Regions from separate parts of the Nonomuraea sp. NPDC049504 genome, predicted to be linked through region 1. Evidence: riboswitches for the same ligand, from Rfam matches in the RefSeq annotation. Region 1 holds a riboswitch; each other region holds the start of a gene.

Region 1 (4,193 bases):
ATGCACTGTAGTAGATGGGTTGACCTGTTTGTGATGCTATGCGAAAAAGATCTACCCCGCGCGGGGAGTGCAGCTTGGGCCCTACCTTGCCCCGCCTATACGGAGGCTGCACGGCGCCGGCCGCTCACCGTGCCTCAGGCAGGCTTCACATGCAACGGGTGGTGCAGGAAGTCGTCCTGCACCACCCGTGTTCCCTTGACCATCGCACTGGCAAGGAGCTCTCTGTCGGCCTGCTTACAGGTCAGGCCTTGTACTCGGGGTACCCGTAGCCCACCACCTGCGACTTGGGCCGGATCCGCTGCTCGACCTTGCCGTTGCCGGTGTTGCCCTCGACCGTGGTGATCGTCCCGTTGCCGTTGTCCTGCTTGACCAGGCCCATGTGGTCGATGCCCGTAGTGCTCTTGCCGTTCCAGTCGTAGAAGACGACGGCGCCGGGCTTGGCGAGCGTGCCCCACTTCTTGTTGGCCTGGAACCACTTGGCCCAGGTGACGGTGTACGCATCCCAGCCCACGGTCGAACGGGCACCCGCCTTCTCGCCCACCCAGGAGACGAACATGGCGCACCACGGCGCGTTGGCGTAGGCCTGCACGCTGCCGCCGTCACGGGCGATGGTCTCCTTCGCCCGCTGGGAGGACATGTACCAGCTGTGGAACGGCGTTCCGCCACCCGCGGCGTTCTCTGCCACGCCGATCTGCGACTCAGCGATCTTCAGCACCGACTGCGCGGACGCCTGCGTCGCAGGCTTCTGGGCTTGGTGGTCGGCGGCGAAGGCTGGCGTGCCGGCGAGCATCGCGCCTGTAGCCACACTGGCCGCGGCGGCCAACCCGCCAAGGGTCGCGGGCTTCAGGGCATGGGCGAAGACGTTCTTACGCATGAGTGGAAATTGCTCCTTGCTTCCATGCCGCCTACCGGGTTAGCTGACGGGTTCGGGCGTGGAAGTGCCCTACGGAACGCTCCTGCGGAGCGCGCCGATTCACCCCAGGAACATGTGGGTCCCCGGCTCCGCGAGATCGCGAATTCGGCGGCCGCATCACACCCGCAGTCACGACGTTCATGCTGGTGAGAGGCGGTCTCGGCAATACAGAGACGTTCCGCGACAGGCAACGCTGCCAGGCGATACGCCGTGAGTCCTCGAAGGTAAGCGAAACGCATAGAAAGATGCAAGCGAGCCTCGGGAGAAGGCGACGGAATACCCTGCCCTGCAGGCGATCCCGATAAAATCCTTTACCTACTCACGATCGATGAGAGAGCGTTGCCGAATCGTTTGTATCGTCTGCCACACAGTGCCCTGGAGTCACACAGCCGACCGGAGTTTCGCCTTCACGAGCTACGCCGAACAGGACAAGCAGCGACGGGCGTGAGGCTTTACCCAAACCGGAAACCCCTGCTGGCACGGCAGTTCTCGCCCGAAAGAGCCCCGACTCGTGGACGTCCACTTTGCTCCACTTGCACTCTCTTTGGGTAAATATGTACCTTTAGGCAGCGCGGCGTCCTATGGATGAGCCTTTCGCCTGACGCCGCCTTTCTTGACCGGACCGTGCGCCATCTCCAGCACTCTCGTGCGAGGGCGCTCGGCCGCCGAGTCCGCAGACACTGCGGAGCCGGGGACCCATCGTTCTTTGGGGTGAATCGGACGCCAACCAGGCGGCGTCCGTAGGGCACTTCCAGTCCCGAACCCGTCAGCTAACCCGGTAGGCGGCATGGAAGCAAGGAGTCAACACCATCAAGCTCGACTACAAGCGCTTCAGCATTGCCGTAGCAGGAGCCGTCCTGGCCGGAACCGCAGCCATCACCGGCGTGACGGGGACGGCGTTCGCCGAGACCACGGGCCACGACGCGACCCACAGCGCTCAGCACGAAGCCAGGTCGTTTACTTACGGCGTGGACGTCTCGCGGTACGAGTCCGACTACGACTGGAACGCCAGCCCGGCACAGTTCGGCATCATCAAGGCCACCGAGGGCACGAGTTTCCGCGACGCCTCGTTCGCCCGACACTGGAGCGAGCTAGGCAAGAAGGGAATCGTGCGCGGGGCCTACCACTACGGCCACCCCGGCAACGACCCCATCGCTGAGGCCGAGTACTTCCTGGCCATGGTCAACTCCCAGCCCGCCAAGGCCGGCGATCTGCTGGTCCTGGACCTGGAGACCACCGACGGCAGGTCCGTCGCCGAGGTCAACGCCTGGGCCAAGGCCTGGCTGTCCCACGTGAAGACCAAGACCGGGGTCACCCCGATGCTGTACAGCGGCTGGAACTTCGCCAACACCTACGGCAAGGGCCTGGCCGACTACCCCCTCTGGGTCGCTCACTACAGCAAGCCCAAGGGCCAGCTCGCTCCGCCCGCCGACTGGAAGTCCTGGACCATCCACCAGTACACCGACTCCCCCGTCGACCAGAACGTCTCCGCACTCACTCCTGAGCAGCTGCGGGGCCTCGGCCGTCCCGCCGTGTAGGGACGTAGATCCTCGGAGAGGATCTCAAGCGCCTCGGGGAGCCGGCCGACGAGCGCGTAACCGGTATTGCCGCGGCCGATGGCGGTGATCAGTGCTGAGGAGATGGGCTCGACGAGCGGGGGTCCATCTCCGCGATGCGCATGGGCAGGACGTCCGGCGGGAACTCCCGCCACTTGACGCTGCGCCTTCGGAGGAGTTCCTCGGTGCTGTAGGCGGTGAGGATGTGTTCGGGTCCGTGGTCAACGGTGGTCTTCTTTCGCGGCTGGATGCGTCAGGACTGCTCGGCCTCGGCGGCGGGGCCGGTCGCGGGGATGTGGCGGAGCTTGGTGATCGCCAGGATCGCCGCGCCGGCGGCGATGGCCGCGGCGATGACGGCGGCGGTGTTGAGCCCGCTGGTGAAGGCCTCGCGAGCCGGGGCGAGCAGCGCCGTGCCGAGGTCGGCCGGCAGACTCTGCGCGGCCGAGACCGCGCCGTCCAGGCTCTCGCGGCCTGCCGCGGCGGCCTCGGACGGCAGGGCGGCGGGGAGGGTGGTGGCGGCCTGGGCGCGGTAGACGGCGGCGCCGATGCTGCCGATGATCGCAATGCCGAGCGAGATACCCAGGTCGCTGCACGTGGTGGCCAGCCCGGACGCCGCCCCTGCCTTCTGCGGCGGCACCGAGCCGACGACCAGGTTCGTGGTCAGGGCCATGGACGGCGCGACGGCGGGATACAGCACGATGAAGCCCGCGACCAGCAGCGGGAGCCCGCCGGCGGCGTTGACCTGGGTGAGCATCAGGTAGCCGATCACCTGCACGGCAAGCCCGGCCGCGATGAGGTATCCGGGGCGGACGCGCCGTACCAGGACGGGTGAGAGGGTGGAGACGACCACCAGCAGGGCGGCGGCAGGCAGCACCCACAGCCCGGCCGTCAGCGGGGAGAGCCCCTCGACGAGCTGCAGGTACTGAGTGAACAGCAGATAGATGCCGCCGAGCGCGGTGGCCGCCAGCAGGAAGACGCCCAGCGCGCCACCGGCCGTACGGTTGGCGAATAGCCGCACGTCCAGCAGCGGCTCGGGCAGGCGCAGCTGCCGCAGCACGAACCACGCGCCGAAGGCCAGCCCGGCCGCGATGCCGGCCAGCGCGGGCATCAGCGAGTCCGGCCTGGCCAGCTCCTTGACGCCGTAGACGATCGGCAGCAGGGTCGCCAGCGACAGCAGCACGCTGAACAGGTCCAGGCGGCCGGCGGCCGGGTTACGGGGGTTGGGCAGCAGCAGCGGCGCGCCGATCACGACGATCGCCATGATGGGCACCGCGATGAGGAAGGCCGCGCGCCACGAAAACGCCTCCAGCAGCGCCCCGCCGATCACCGGGCCGAGACCGGTGCCGACGGAGATCCCGCCCGACCAGATGCCGACGGCGATGCCGCGCTGCCGGGGGTTGGCGAACGTGGAGAAGATGAGTCCCAGGGTGGCGGGCATCTGGGTGGCCGCGGCGATGCCCAGCAGCGCCCTCCAGACGATCATCATGGCGGGGTCGGAGGTGTTGGCCGCGATCACTGACACGACGGCGAAGACGGCCGCGCCCGCGATCAGCAGCCGGCGGTGACCGATGCGGTCGCCCAGGGTGCCCATGGTGACCAGGAGCCCGGCCATGAGGAAGCCGTAGATGTCGATGATCCACAACGTTTGGGTGCTGCTCGGTTTCAGGTCCGCGGCCAGTTGGGGGATGGCCAGGAACAAAACGGTCAGCATCATGAACAGCAAC
Region 2 (4,954 bases), on a different contig from region 1:
CATGACGCGAGCATGCCCGTCGACCGGCGGCCCGCCGACGGGGCCGCCACGGTGATCGAGGCGGCGGCCCGGCACGGGCTGCGGCCGTGTGGTGAGACCCGCTTCACCGGCCACGGCCAGAGCACGTCCGAAGCCCCCGACCCGATCTTCCGCCTCCTGGCCTTCACCGCCTGACAACGAGTGGCCGAGGCGGATGACGTCCACGACGGGGGAGAGCGGCAGGTCGCGGGGCAGGTGCCCGCCGAGGACGGTGACGCCGAGCGAGCACGGCCCCTCGCACGACGTGGACCAGGGTGGTGACCAGGCCGCGGCCGGCGTCATGGCCGCCGGGCGCGGCTGGATCAGGTGACGGGACGCCTGAGGTCGGCGAGGGTGTCGTCGGCCCACTGGAGGCCGGTGCGGGCCATGGCGAGGCCGAGGGTGTGGGCGTGGTGGCCGAACTCGCCGGGCCGCAACGACTCCAGTTTCTCCAGCCGCGCCACGTAGCGGGCCCTGATGCGCTCGAGCACGGCGACGGCCTGGTCGCGGTCCACCAGGTGCAGCAGGAACGCCTGGAGCGCGACCTCGCTGCGCACGGTCATCGCGGCGTCGTGCTCCTCCATCCACCCGCCCAGCTCGCGGCGGCCATCGGGCGTGATGCGGTAGATCTTGCGGCCCCTCGCGCCCTCCGACTCGACCTCCACGAGCCCGTCGGCGGTCATCTTCACCAGCTCGGGATAGATCTGCGTGTGCCCGGCCTGCCAGACGTGGTTGAGCGATTGGTCGAACGTCTTGGCCAGGTCGTAGCCGCTGGCCGGGCCCACGGCCGAGAGCAGCCCGAGCAGCGCGATCCGTAGGGACATGGTGGCCAGCATATCGAAGACTTGACATGTCAGAAGTTACATATCACTCTTCACCTGTGAGAGCTGACAAAAAGGGTGGCGTCGTCGTCCTGCTCGCCGTGCTCGGCGGCATGTTCCTGGCGATGCTCGACCAGACGATCGTGGGCACCGCGCTGCCGCGCATCGTGGCGGAGCTGGGCGGCGGCCCGCTCTACACGTGGGCGGTGACCGCCTACCTGCTGACCTCCACGGTCACCGTGCCGCTCTACGGGCGGCTGTCCGACCAGCACGGCAGGAAGCCGCTGCTGCTGATCGGCATGGCGGTGTTCCTCATCGGCTCGGCGCTGTCCGGGGCGGCGCAGGACATGACGCAGCTCATCGCCTTCCGCGCCCTCCAGGGGCTCGGCGCGGGCGCGCTGCTGCCGCTGTCGATCGCGCTGGTCATGGAGATGTTCCCGCCCGGCTCGGGCGGGGCCCGCGTGCAGGGGGCGCTCGGGGGCGTGATGGGGCTGTCGTTCCTGGCGGGGCCGTTCCTGGGCGGGCTGTTCACCGACCACGCGAGCTGGCGCTGGGCGTTCTACGTGAACGTGCCGATCGGCCTCGTGCTGATCGCGATCATCGTGCTGCGGCTGCCGCGCCGGCCCGGCACCGGCGGCGGCAGGCCCGACTACGCCGGCATCGCGGTATTCACCGTGGCCGTCACGTCCCTGCTGCTCGGCCTGACCGAGAAGGGGCTCGACGGTCACACCTGGACCGACGTGGCCGTGGCGGGGCCGATCCTGCTGGCGCTGGTGCTGCTGGCCGTCTTCGTGGCGGTCGAGCGGCGCGCGGCCAGCCCGATCATGCCGATGGAGCTGTTCGCCAACCGGTCGTACACGCTGGTCAACCTCACCTCGTTCGTCACGGCCTTCTGCATGTACGCGGGTGTCGTCTTCCTGCCCCGCTACTTCCAGGAGGCGCTGGGCGTGGCCGCCACCGAGTCGGGGCTGCGGATCTACCCGCTGACGCTGGGCATGGTCGCCGGCAGCGTGCTCATGGGCGCGCTGATGTCGCGGACCGGGCGGTACAAGCCGTGGCTGCTCGTCTCGCCGTTCCTGCTGGTCGCGGGCGCGCTGCTCTGCCTCAACCTGGCGGTGGACAGCCCCGGCCTCGCGGTCGCGCTGTGGATGCTGCCGCTGGGGCTCGGCATGGGGCCGATGCTGTCCGGGCTGACGGTGGCCGCGCAGCAGTCGGTGGAGCCGCGCCACCTCGGCGTCGCCTCGGCGAACCTGGCCTTCTTCCGGCAGATCGGCGGCTCGGTGGCGCTGGCCGTCGGCGGCACGCTCTACACGGCGGAGTTCGCCGCGAGCGTACCCGGGGCGGGTGCCGCAGCCGCGCACGCCTCCGCAGCCGCGCTGGTCGTGCCGTCGCTCGGGGTGGCGGGCGCGGTGATCGCCCTGGTCGCGCTGGTGGCGCTGCCCGACAGGCGGCTCGCGGACCCGGCAGAGCCGGCGGACCGGCCGCCGCGGCGGCCTGAAGACACGGTGGAGGCCGGTTTCGCGTCATGAGCGGGGGCGTGCGAAGCTTTGAGTGTCCCCAACACCATGGAGGTCCTCATGGCGGATACACCGGAGCCGGAAGTCAGCGAAACTCCCGAGGACGAGATGAAGCGCAAGTTCCGCGAAGCGCTGGAGCGCAAGCGCAGCCAGCAGGCGGGCTCGGGCGCGGGTGGCAGGGGCGTCGACCCATCGAAGATTCACGGGGCGCACGGTCCGGCTGCCAATAAGAGATCGTTCAGGCGCAAGAGCGGCGGCTGAGGACTGAATCCTCAGGGGGCACGGCATGCCGTGCCCCCTTTTTGTATGCATTCCCGCTGAAGGTAGATCTTTGTCCGATTCGTGGTGAAACGTTTGCGGGTGTCCGATCCCGTCGTTAGAGTGTTCGCCATTACCAGCCGGTGACCTAGTCCTTACCCAAGACGGACGACCGGCTGGCGCCGAATCCCGAACCATTCGGGAACCGGGGAACCACCCGCATTCGGGGTGAATCCGGCCCGCGCGGCCGGTAGGGCAACTCCACCGCCCGAACCCGTCAGCTAACCCGGTAGGCGTGATGGAGAGGATCACGTATTACATGTTCCAGCGCGTCGTACCCCCAGACCGCTCTTTGACGGCCGCCCGCTGAGCGGCCCCCTTCCCCAGGCTCGTCATTTGCGCTCCGCGTAGCGCCGCGGGGTCCCCCGCCCCGCCGCGCCCCCATCCCCTCGCGCCCGAGCGCAACTCCCCCGTCCCCTCGTGAAGGGTTTGCTGCTTCATGTCTGCTCGTTTCAGCCTGCGTTCCCTCGCCACGCTGACCGCCTGCTGCGTCGGCATGCTGACCTGCGCCAGTACGGCCGCGCACGCCGACACCCCCGACAAAGACAGGAAGATCCTGCTCAAGGGCTCGACCACGGCCTCGTACTTCTGGGACGACGCCTCCGGCCGGGCCGGTGACACCGGGCTGCCGGCCAGCGGCAAGCCCATGCAGAAGGGTCTGGCGGCCAGCCCGAGCTGGCCGCTGATGACCGAGGGTTACGTGGTCTACAAGGGCAAGAAGGCGCCCTTCTTCGTCGGTGACCGCGGGCCGGGCGAGCCCTCCAACCGCGGCATCATGCTCGATCTCGACGCCAAGACGTTCGCCGAGCTGACCGGCGGCAGGTTCAACTCCAGCACGCTCGGTGTGGACGGCGTCGGCGGCCAGGGCCACATCGAGGTCGAGTACGTCATCACCAAGTGGGGCGACGGCGTGGGCAAGAAGAACCACCCGGTCCCGTTCTCGACCGGCGCCTGGTCCAGGCGTGACAGGAACCCGGCGCCCCCGCCCGCCGACCAGGAGCAGGACTCCCAGGCCGGTGGCATCGCCGTACCGGCCGCCCGCTGACGGCTTTACGCCACGTGTACCAGAATGACATTCTGGCCTGCGTGACGACCCGTGTAGCCGCAAACGGCATTGAGATCGCCTATGACAGCTTCGGCGCACCCACAGGGCGGCCGCTCCTCCTGATCATGGGGCTCGGCGCCCAGCTCATCCAGTGGGACGAAGGGTTCTGCCGGCTCCTCGCGGAGCAGGGACACCACGTCGTACGGTTCGACAACCGCGACGCGGGACTGTCCACGCACATCCACGACGCGGGCGTCCCCCAGCCGGGGGCGCCCGCGCCGTATTCGCTGACGGACATGGCCGCCGACACCGCCGCGTTCATGGACGCCATCGGCTGGCCGTCCGCGCACGTCGTGGGCGCCTCGATGGGCGGCATGATCGCCCAGACATTGGCCATCGAGCACCCCGAGCGGGTGCTGACCCTGACCTCCATCATGTCCACGCCGGGACCCGACGTCGCCCCGCCCACCCCCGAGGCGATGACCGCGCTCATGACGCCGCCGCCGGCCGACCGCGCCGGCGTGCTCGACCAGTCGGTGGTGACCTGGTCGACGATCGGCTCACCGGGCTACGAGCTGGACGAGGAGGCCATCAGGGAACGGGCCGGCCTGGCCTACGACCGCTGCTTCGATCCGGCGGGCACGGCCCGGCAGTTCGCGGCGATCAGGGCGTCGGGCGACCGTACGCAGGCGCTGGCCGGCGTCCGCGCCTCCACGCTGGTGATCCACGGCGAGGCCGACCCGCTGATCCCGGCGGCCGGCGGCCGGGCGACGGCGGAGGCGGTGCCGGGGGCGCGGCTGGTGACGTATCCGGGGATGGGGCATGACCTGCCGAAGGCGCTGTGGCCCGACATCGTCGCCGAGATCACCAAGCTGACCGCGTCCTGAACCCTCCGGCTCTGGTCGGCCCGCTGGGGCCGATCAGAGCCGCGCGTGCTTCTCGCGGCAGCGCATGATCTCGTGGACGTTGTCCTCCGCCCACTCGGCCACCACCGAGATCGGCCCGTGCAGCGAGCGCCCGAGGCCGGTCAGCGTGTACTCGACCCGCGGCGGCACCTCCGCGAACACCTCGCGCGTCAGCAGCCCGTCCTGCTCCATCGCCCGCAACGTCTGGGTCAGCACCTTGGGTGTGACCCCGCCGATCCGCGCCCTGAGCTGGGTGAACCGCATCGGCCCCCCGATGAGGCAGAGCAGCACGAGGGCCGACCACTTGTCGCCGATCCGGTCGAGGACCAC
Region 3 (4,954 bases), on a different contig from region 1:
TCGCTAGACCGGGTGCATCGTGATCACCTCCTGTGCCGTACGGGCGCTGGAAGATCCACGCTACTCCGGATCCCGCACGCCGCGCGGCCGCTGTTATACAAGTAGCGAACATGTCATATGAGTTGGAGGTGAGCCGGGATGGGCTACGACGTGGTCCTGGTCGGCGGTGGCATCATGAGCGCCACCCTGGGCGTGCTGCTGCGCCGCGTGCAGCCGGACTGGTCGGTGCTCGTCCTGGAGCGGCTCGACGGCCCCGGCCTGGAGAGCTCGTCGGCCTGGAACAACGCCGGCACCGGGCACGCGGGACTGTGCGAGTTCAACTACACACCGCTCACCGGCGACGGCTCGATCGACGTGGGCGGGGCCATCGCGATCAACGAGCAGTTCCAGCTCTCCCGGCAGCTGTGGGCGAGCCTGGTCGAGGAGGGCACGCTGGGCGATCCTGCGGGGTTCATCCGGCCGGTGCCACACCTCTCCTTCGCCCGGGGCGCGGCCGGGGTCGAGCACCTGCGGCTGCGGCATGCGGCGCTGCGCGATCATCCGCTGTTCGAAGGGCTCGAATTCATCCGCGACCGGGCGGTGATGGCGGAGCTGCTGCCGCTCATGTTCGCCGGTCGGCCCGCCGGTGAGCAGGTGGCGCTGTGCCGTTCTCGCGGCGGCACCGACGTCGACTACGGCGTGCTGACCCGGCGGCTGTTCGCCGCGCTCGAACGTGACGGCGTCGAGGTGCGGACCGGGCACGAGGTGCGCGGGCTCTCCCGTGACCGCAGGTCGTGGCGGTTGCGCGTGTGCGACCTGGCGGGTGCCCGCGACTACGGGGTGCGCGGGTCGTTCGTGTTCCTGGGGGCGGGCGGGGGTACGCTGCCGCTGCTGCAGAGCGCCGGGGTGGCGGAGACGCGGGCGTACGGGGGGTTTCCGATCAGCGGGCGGTTCCTGCGTACGGACCGGGCCGAACTGGTGGCCGGGCACCGCGCCAAGGTCTACAGCCACGCCGAGCCGGGCGCGCCCGCCCTGTCGGTGCCGCATCTCGACACCCGGGTCGTGGACGGGCGGACGTACCTGATGTTCGGGCCCTTCGCCGCGTTCTCGCCGCGCTTCCTCAAACGCGGCAGGCTCACCGACCTGCCGGGATCCGTCACGCCCGGCAACGTCATGACGCTGCTCGGCGCCGCCCGCGCCGAGCCGGCCCTGCTGCGCTACCTGGTCGAGCAGCTCGTGCAGACGCGCGGCGACCGGCTGCGGGCGCTGCGCAGGTTCGTCCCCGAGGCGCGGGCGGAGGACTGGGAGCCGATCACCGCGGGCCAGCGGGTGCAGGTGGTCAAGCCGGTGAACGGGCGCGGGTCGATCGCCGGGTTCGGCACCGAGGTGGTGACGTCGGCCCACGGCGGGCTCGCCGCCCTGCTCGGGGCCTCACCCGGGGCGTCGGCGTCCGTGGCGATCATGCTGGACGTGCTCGGACGTGCCTTCCCCGGCCGGGTGGACGGCTGGCGGCCGGCGTTGCGCGAGCTCGTGCCGTCGTACGGCGCCGCGCCGCCGCCGGAGACCCTCTCGAGGACGGCCAGCACGCTCCGTCTGGAGTGAGTGCCGGAAAACTTTACCCATTTCCGAATCCGCGACGTACACGGGGATTTCGAACCGCTTACCAGGCCAGCGGAGTGAAAGTCCCTTTGGAGTACTTGCAGATACTTTTGCGAATTATGTACTTTTTGCGGGTCGAGGGACCACCGCAGCGCGTGACCTCGCATCTTTGACCGGACCGTACGCCGCCTCCGGCGTACGGCCGCCGAATCCGCGTCCCGCGGAACCGGGGACCCACTTTCCGGGGTGAATCGGACGCCCGCTCATGCGCGTCCGTAGGGCACTTCCAGTCCCGAACCCGTCAGCTAACCCGGTAGGCGGCATGGAAGCAAGGAGTCAACATCCGCATGGCCAAGCTTGCCGAGAACCGCAAGCGCCTCGGACTGGCGCTCGGCGGAGCCGTACTCGCCGCCGTCACCGCCGTCACCGGCACCGCACACGCCTCCACCACCGACCAGGTCGCCCCGCACGAGGCGGCCCAGCACAGCTCCGCCCTGACCTACGGCCTGGACATCTCCCACTACGAGCCGCTGTACGACTGGAGCTCCAGCTCGGCGCAGTTCGGCATCATCAAGGCCACCGAGGGGACCGACTTCGTCGACTCCTCCTTCGCCAGGCACTGGCGGGAGCTCGGCGAGAAGGGCATCGTGCGCGGCGCCTACCACTACGGCCACCCCGCCGACGACCCCATCGCCGACGCCAACCACTTCCTGGCCGCGGTGAACGCCCAGCCCGCCAAGGCCGGTGACCTGCTGGTCCTCGACCTGGAGACGACCGACGGCAAGTCCGTCGCCGAGGTCAACACCTGGGCCAAGGCGTGGCTGTCGTACGTGGAGAACCAGACCGGCACCAAGCCGCTCTTCTACAGCGGCTGGAACTTCGCCGACACCTACGGCCACGGCCTGGCGCAGTACCCGCTCTGGGTCGCCCACTACAGCCGGGCCAAGGGCGCGATCACGCCGCCGGCCGACTGGAAGTCGTGGGCGATCCACCAGTACACGGACGTCCCCATCGACCAGAACGTCTCGGCTCTGACGCCCGACCAGCTCCGCGCCCTGGGCCGCCAGTCCGTCTGACGTCTCGGGCGTGCTACCGGGCGGCGGCCCAGTCGCCGTAGCGAGCCTCGCCGAGCCGCGCCTCCCCCAGCGGCACGAGCGAGTGCTCGCCGAGCTCGCTCCCGAAGTAACGCGCGTGCGGGTCGGTGACCACCTCACGGGGGTCACCGAGCCCCGCCAGCGCCTGCCGGACGAACTCGTCCATCCTGACCCGTTCCGGCCCGGCGACCTCCAGCCGGCCGTTGAGCGGCGTACCCTCCGCGACCTCGCACAGCGCCGCCGCCACGTCGTCCCCGGCGATCGGCTGGAACAGCACCGGCGCGATGCGCACCACTCCCCCGTCGGCGGCCTCGTCCGCGATGCCCTTCACGAACTCGAAGAACTGGGTCGCGTGCACCAGCGAGTACGGGATCCCCGACTTCTCGATCAGCCGCTCCTGCGCGACCTTCGCCCGGAAATATCCGTTATCCGGCATGCGTTCGGTGCCCACGATGGACAACGCGACATGGTGCCCGACCCCCGCCTCAGACTCGGCGGCCAGCAGGTTGCCGGTGGAGGTCTCGAAGAACTCCAGGACGGCGGCCGGTTCGAACGACGGCGCGTTCGACACGTCGACCACCACCTGCGCCCCCTCCAGCGCTTCGGCGAGACCCTCGCCGGTGAGCGTGTTCACCCCGGTGCGCGGCGAGGCCGCCACCGCCTCGTGGCCGTCGCGCGACAGCCTGGTCACCAGCTTCGATCCGATCAGGCCGGTCCCGCCGACCACCACGACCTTCATGACACGCCTCCCCCTCGATCCACCGCATCCTCCCCCCGCCGTCTCCCCCTAAGCCCTCGGGTCGGTAAAGCCGCCCCCTTTCGGTCACAGACCGGAGGGCTGCGCTGTCCTAGCTGGTGACAGGCTCGCTCAGCGCCTGGGGAGGAACCCGATGAGACACGACCACGCCGCCCTGCTCGCGGCCGTCCCGAACCCGTGCCTGGTCATGGCAGGGGACATGACGATCGTGGCGGCCAACCAGCCCTGCCTCGACGCCTGCGGGCGCGAGCAGGACGAGCTGATGGGCATGCCCGTGCGCATCCCGCGCGCCGACGAGCTGCACGAACGGGCCAATGCGGTGCGGCGCTTCACCGCCGACGCCTCCCACGAGGTCCGTACGCCGCTGGCCGCGCTGCGCGTCCAGGTGGAGGCGGCGCGGCGGCACCCGGACGACATCGACGTGACCGACCTGCTCGACCACGTCAGCGACGACCTGGACCGGCTGGAAAACGTCACCACCGACCTGCTCCTGCTGTCCAGGCTCGAAGCCGGTCTCGACGACCGCGAACTGACCGACGTGAACCTGACCGCCCTGGTGGAGTCGGCGTCGGCCGGTGTCGGCGACGTGCGGCTCCGCCTGGACCCGACCGTCCTCACGCGCGCCTCCTCCACCTACCTGACCCGCCTCCTGGCCATCCTCCTCGGCGCCACCCGCCACCCGGCGACCGTCACCCTGGACCGCACGGCCGACTACGCGGAACTCCGCCTGACCAGCGACGACCCCTCGGAAACGAGCGACGAGCCGGTCGGCGACCAGGGAGGCACCGGACTCTGCCTGGCCATCGCCCGCGCCATCACCACCGCCCACCACGGCAGCCTGCACGTCGAGACCCACGGCGCCCACGTCACGCTGCGCCTCCCCCTCCGTGCGGGCCCACGAACCCACCCCAGCACCTGACCGCACCGAACAGAGCAAGGAAGTTCAGCACGTGACCAGTCGTCATCTCGAGAACACCGTCGCGATCGTCACCGGCGCCGGCTCCGGCATCGGCCGGGCCACCGCGATCACCCTGGCCAAGGCGGGCGCGCACGTACTCGCCGTCGGCCGCCGCCCGGCCCCTCTGGAGGAGACCGCCACCCACCACCCCGGCATCGCCGTCCATTCCGCCGACATCACCGCGGACGGCGCCCCGCAGGCCGTGGTGAAGGCCGCCACGGACCGCTGGGGCCACCTCGACGTCCTGGTCAACAACGCCGGCGGCACAGCCATGATGCCGCTGGCGGAGACGGACGCGGCGCGCATCGCCAGCCTCCTGGCCCTGAACGTCACCGCCCCGAGCCTCCTGGCCCACGCCGCCCTGCCCTACCTGCGCAAGACCCGCGGCACGATCATCAACATCTCCAGCACGTACGGCCACCGCCCCCTGCCCGGCGCCGCCCACTACGCCGCCTCGAAGGCCGCCATCGAACAGCTGACGAGAAGCTGGGCCCTGGAACTGGCCGCCGACGGCATCCGCGTCAACGCCGTCGCACCGGGCCCCACGGAGAGCGAGGCCCTGACCGC
Region 4 (4,954 bases), on a different contig from region 1:
GGCGCCGGACGTCAGGTCTGCGGCCAGGTCAGTGGGGTGGTGAGGGCGTGGAGGGCTTCGCGGGCGTTGCGGCCGGCGCCGGCGGAGACCTCTTTGCCCTCCCTGTCACGGGCGACGGCCAGGACGAGGCCCTCGGCCGGGTCGTGGGCCAGCGTGATCGTGTGGCCGCCGACCAGCAGGGCGTCGGCGGTGGCCGAGCGGTCCTGCTGGGCGTCCTTGCCGAGCAGGACGTGCGCGCCCACCAGCCCGGCGACCGGCTTGCGGTGCCGGCCGAGCAGCACGGGCTCGCCGTACGGGTCGGCGACCTGGCGTACGAGGTCGCCCAGCTTGGACCGCGCGGTCGACAGCCCCACGAGCGGCAGGCCGGTGAGCACCCCGCCCACCCTGGAGAGCGGCACGAGGGCCGCCCACTCCCAGCGCTCGCGGGTGATCATGATGGTCCTGCCGTCCTTGGCCTCCTCCACGAGCCTGCCCCAGCGGGCGCGGGCGTCCTCGACCGCGAAGGGCACCCCCAGCATCGACACCATCTCGTCGTACGACGGCCGCTCACCGTGGATCATCGCCAAATGGTAAGGCGCCTTACAACTTTCCGCAATTGACCGGCTGGGCGGAACCGGGTTACCGTCCCGGGACGCTGGTGAAGCTGCTGTGCGGGCTGCATCGGCCGTCGCGTGGCACGATCCTGGTGGACGGCCGTCCGCTCGGAGACCTCGCGCAGGACGCGTGGCAGGCCAGGGTCGGCGCGGTCTTCCAGGATCACGTCCGCTTCGAGCTCACGGCCGGCGAGACGGTCGGCGTGGGGGATCTCCCCAAGCTGCGCGACCCCGCGGCCGTGGCGGGGGCGCTGGAACGAGCCGACGCCGGCCAGGTGGTCGCCGGGCTGCCTCAGGGACTGGAGACCGAGCTGGGGGAGACGTTCGAGCACGGTGTACGGCTCTCCGGCGGGCAGTGGCAGCGGCTGGCCCTGGCTCGCGGGTCGATGCGGACGGAGCCGTTGCTGCTGGTGCTGGACGAGCCGACCGCCGCGCTGGACGCACCGGCCGAGAGCGCGGTCTTCGCGCGCTACGCCGAGGCGGCCAAGGGCCATCCGGGAGCCGTCACGTTGCTGATCACCCACCGCTTCCCCACCGTGCGGATGGCGGACCTGATCGTCGTCCTCGGCGAAGGCCGGATCGTGCAGTGCGGCACCCACGACCGGCTCAGCCAGATCCCGGGGCCGTACGCCGATCTCCTGACATGACGAACGCGCGCCCCGGGAAGGGGCGCGCGTTCCGCTGTCAGGAAGAGGGACGTGAGGGAAGGTCAGCCGGCGTACTCGGGGTAGCCGTAGCCGACGACCTGCGACTTCGGCCGGACCCGCTCTTCGACCTTGCCGTTGCCGGTGTTGCCTTCGATGGTGGAGATGGTGCCGTCGTGGTTGTCCTTGACGACGAAGCCCACGTGCTGGATGTCGCTCAGGGACTTGCCGCCCTTCCAGGAGAAGAACACCACGGCACCCGGCTTGGCCTCGTGGCCGAAGCGCTGGTTGGCGGCGAACCACTTGGCGTGGGCGACGGTCCAGGCGTCCCAGCCGACCTGCGGGCGGGCGCCGGTCTGCTCGCCGACCCAGGAGACGAACATCGAGCACCAGGCGGCGTTCAGGTAGGCGGCGCGGCTGCCGCCGTCACGGGCGACGGTTTCGGCGGCACGCTGGGAGTTGGCGTACCACTGCTGGAACTTGGTCCCGCCGCCGCTGGCGTTCTCGGAGACGCCCACCTGCGCCCTGGCGACGGCCAGGACCTGGTCGGCGGTGGCGGTGATCTTGGTTTCGTCACGCTCGGCCGCCTTGTGGGCGGCGAGCGCGGTGGCCGGGTGCTTCGCGGCGGTGGCCGCGGCGACGGCGGTGGAGGTGTCGGCGTGGGCCGCGGCGGGGACGCCGAAGGCCGAGGCCAGGACGCCGGCGCCGAGGACGGCGCGGGCGATGGTGCTCTTCGAGACAGCGGTAAGACGATGCTTGGCCATCGAGGGGGTTACTCCTTGCTTCCATGCCGCTTACCGGGTTAGCTGACGGGTTCGGGCGTGGAAGCTGCCCTACGGCACCGAAGTGCCGATTCACCCCAAAGGACATGGGTCCCCGGTTCCGCGCGTGGCGGATTCAGCGGTCACAGGACGATCCTGTGATGTGTCGTGCGATGGTCTGACATAGCCGGACAAACCGGACGTATGCCTCAAGATGTCCCATAAGGTAATACATGAGGCAAGAGGATTACAAATCCATAAAAGTAAAGTCAGCCGAGCTGACTGCGCGCCTCGGCCAGAAGCCCCATCATGGCAAGGGATTCGTCAAGCGGCATGATCGAGGATTCGGTCCTGCCTTCGGCCGCGGCGGCGCGGACTTCGCGGAGCTCTCCGGCGTAACCGTTGTCGGCCGGGTCGAGCACGTGCTCTTCCGGCTCCATCGCCGGCCCGGAGAGGACGATCCGCTGCGGTGCCCAGAACGGTGCCTGGATGTCCGCCCGCATCTGCGTACCTACAACACTGGCCCCGTTCGGGTAATTCCCGAGCAATGAGGTGGCCACGAGAGCGTGCCGCCCGCCGGGGTAACGCAAGACGCCGGCCGCCTCCGCGTCAACGCCGTTCGGGGCCAGGGAGCCGGTGACGTGCAGGCCGGTGGGCATGCCCAGGATGAGCTGGGCCAGCCCGAACGGGTAGATCCCGAGGTCGAGCAGCGCGCCGCCGCCCAGCTCCGGAGCCCACAGGCGGTGCGCCGGGTCGTACGGATGGGCGAAGCCGAAGCTCGCCTGGACCGACCGGATCTCCCCGAAGCGGGGATCTTCCTTGATGCGCCTGATGAGCGGGTTGAACCGCATCCACATGGCCTCCATCAGGAAGACCCCGGCCTCACGGGCCAGCCGCACCATCTTCTCCGCGTCGTCCACGGTCGCGGCCAGCGGCTTCTCGCACAGCACCGCCTTGCCCGCCGCGATGGCGGCGGCGGCGACCTGCAGGTGCTGGGCGTGCGGGGTGGCGACGTAGATCGCGTCCACCGCCGGGTCGGCGCACAGCTCCTCATAGGACCCGTACGCCGACTCGGCGCCCAAATCCGACGCCAGGGTCTGCGCCCTGGCCAGATTCCTGCTTCCCACGGCGGCCACCCGCATGCCGGGCTCCGCCACGATCGCCGCACCCACGGTACGGGCGATGCCGCCGGTGGCGGCTATTCCCCAAGTGAAATCTCGCACGCCGGCGATCGTATACGGAAGGCAAATATGGGCTTATGTCGGTGGTGCCGGAAATATCAGGAATGTCGTTTTGTCACATCCGTCACTCGAACGAGTCGGGGTCGGGCCCGAGCCGCTGCCCCCGGCTGAGCGCCCCGATGGCCGCCAGGTCCTCGGCGTCCAGGATGAAGTCGAAGACGTCGATGTTCTCGGCGATCCGCGCCGGCGTCACCGACTTCGGGATCACCACGTTCCCGAGCTGCAGGTGCCAGCGCAGCACGATCTGCGCCGGCGTCTTGCAGTGCTTGTCGGCCAGCACCCGCAGCGCCGGGTCGTCGAGCAGCCCCCTGCCCTGCCCCAGCGGGCTCCACGCCTCGGTGAGGATGCCGTTGGCCTCGTGGAACTCGCGCATCTGCCGCTGCTGGAAGTAGGGGTGGAGCTCGATCTGGTTGATGGCGGGGACGATGTCGGCCTCGTCCATGAGCCTGGTGAGCGTCTCGACGGTGAAGTTCGAGACGCCGATGGCCTTGGCCCGGCCGTCCCGGTAGATCTTCTCCATGGCCCTCCACGCCTGCAGGTACTTGTCCTGCCCCGGCATCGGCCAGTGGATGAGATAGAGGTCGACGTAGTCGAGGCCGAGCCGGGCCAGCGACTCGTCGAAGGCGGCCTCGGCGCGGGCGTGCTCGCCGTTGGCCAGCTTGGTCGTGACGAACACCTTCTCCCTCGGCAGCCCGCTGTTGCGCACCGCGCGGCCCACGCCCTCCTCGTTGCCGTAGGCGGCGGCCGTGTCGATGTGCCGGTAGCCGGCCTTGAACGCGGTCGTGACCGCCTGCTCGGCCTCCTCGGCAGGTACCTGCCAGACGCCATAACCGAGCTGCGGGATCTGCACGCCGTCCGTGTTGAGCATGAGCGAGTTCATACCCTCCATTGTTCACGCCGCGTTCCTGGCGGCTTAAGCCGGGCGGGCTAGCTTGAAGCGGTCGTGAACGGCCCATCACCCGGGAGGGCAGGAGTGGTCGAACAGGCGTCGGCCTGGGTGGAGTCACCGCTCCAGATGCTGTGCGCCGTCGAGGCCCACCAAGCCGGGCTCCTCGGCCCGGCCACGGCCGTCGTGCCGCGCGCCGGCCTGCGCCCGCTCAAGGCCACCCGGCGCGAGCTGCGCTCGATGGCGCTGCCCGGCGGGCTGGAGCTGGCCGAGCCGCGTGAGCGCATGCCGCGCCGCGCGCTGGCGGTGGGCGACGCCTTCTCGGGACGGGTGCAGCTGCGCTGGCTGCTGTCCAGGCCGGGACGCGTCGTCGTGGTGGACGACGGGCTGGCCACGCTGCGGCTGCTCGAACTGCTGGCCGCCGGGCCGTACCGGCCGCTGCTGCGGGCCCGCGCCGAGGGGGGACGGCTGCGTGCCGTGCTCGGCCTGGCCGCCGCGCTGCGGCTGCGGCTGAGCGAGGTGTCGGTCTTCACCGCCCTGCCCGTGGACGACCGGCTCGCCGAAGCCGTACGGGAAGCCGGCGTGCAGCTCGTCCGCCACGACTTCGCCTGGCTGCGCGCGCAGCCGCCCAGCTCCGAGGGCCCCGCCGAGCGTACGGTCGTGCTCGGCACCTCGCTCGTCCGCAACGGCCTCGTCCGCCGCGACCACTACCTGCGCTGGCTGACCGACCTGGCCGCGCGCGAGCCGCTCGCCTACTACCCGCACCGCCGCGAGGACCCCGTGGACGTCGCGCTGATCCGGGAGCGTCCCGGCATCACCGTCCACGACG

What was found. Region 1 has a riboswitch for cyclic di-AMP ahead of AB0K28_RS16875 (GH25 family lysozyme). Riboswitches for the same ligand answer to the same signal wherever they lie in the genome.
Region 2: linked by a shared signal. The riboswitch ahead of AB0K28_RS16130 (hypothetical protein) and the one ahead of AB0K28_RS16875 (GH25 family lysozyme) in region 1 are both predicted to bind cyclic di-AMP.
Region 3: linked by a shared signal. The riboswitch ahead of AB0K28_RS35615 (GH25 family lysozyme) and the one ahead of AB0K28_RS16875 (GH25 family lysozyme) in region 1 are both predicted to bind cyclic di-AMP.
Region 4: linked by a shared signal. The riboswitch ahead of AB0K28_RS08410 (CHAP domain-containing protein) and the one ahead of AB0K28_RS16875 (GH25 family lysozyme) in region 1 are both predicted to bind cyclic di-AMP.

What each region holds. Positions count from the first base shown of each region.
Region 1 is NZ_JBFAPT010000008.1:204-4,396, reverse strand. It holds gene AB0K28_RS16880 (CHAP domain-containing protein) at 242-874, opposite strand; cyclic di-AMP (ydaO/yuaA leader) riboswitch at 888-1,034, opposite strand; cyclic di-AMP (ydaO/yuaA leader) riboswitch at 1,567-1,713, shown strand; gene AB0K28_RS16875 (GH25 family lysozyme) at 1,798-2,451, shown strand; gene AB0K28_RS16870 (MFS transporter) at 2,723-4,193, opposite strand, start outside.
Region 2 is NZ_JBFAPT010000007.1:180,723-185,676, forward strand. It holds gene AB0K28_RS16105 (class I SAM-dependent methyltransferase) at 1-174, shown strand, start outside; gene AB0K28_RS16110 (hypothetical protein) at 194-349, shown strand; gene AB0K28_RS16115 (PadR family transcriptional regulator) at 342-842, opposite strand; gene AB0K28_RS16120 (MDR family MFS transporter) at 899-2,368, shown strand; gene AB0K28_RS16125 (DUF5302 domain-containing protein) at 2,417-2,617, shown strand; cyclic di-AMP (ydaO/yuaA leader) riboswitch at 2,785-2,925, shown strand; partial or broken gene AB0K28_RS16130 (hypothetical protein) at 3,171-3,596, shown strand; gene AB0K28_RS16135 (alpha/beta hydrolase) at 3,761-4,606, shown strand; gene AB0K28_RS16140 (helix-turn-helix domain-containing protein) at 4,640-4,954, opposite strand, start outside.
Region 3 is NZ_JBFAPT010000022.1:171,105-176,058, reverse strand. It holds gene mqo (malate dehydrogenase (quinone)) at 139-1,581, shown strand; cyclic di-AMP (ydaO/yuaA leader) riboswitch at 1,772-1,913, shown strand; gene AB0K28_RS35615 (GH25 family lysozyme) at 1,926-2,654, shown strand; gene AB0K28_RS35610 (SDR family oxidoreductase) at 2,668-3,411, opposite strand; gene AB0K28_RS35605 (HAMP domain-containing sensor histidine kinase) at 3,563-4,348, shown strand; gene AB0K28_RS35600 (SDR family oxidoreductase) at 4,380-4,954, shown strand, end outside.
Region 4 is NZ_JBFAPT010000003.1:420,895-425,848, forward strand. It holds gene AB0K28_RS08400 (hypothetical protein) at 12-560, opposite strand; gene AB0K28_RS08405 (ABC transporter ATP-binding protein) at 596-1,240, shown strand; gene AB0K28_RS08410 (CHAP domain-containing protein) at 1,303-2,001, opposite strand; cyclic di-AMP (ydaO/yuaA leader) riboswitch at 2,014-2,150, opposite strand; gene AB0K28_RS08415 (Gfo/Idh/MocA family oxidoreductase) at 2,268-3,221, opposite strand; gene AB0K28_RS08420 (aldo/keto reductase) at 3,304-4,119, opposite strand; gene AB0K28_RS08425 (hypothetical protein) at 4,213-4,954, shown strand, end outside.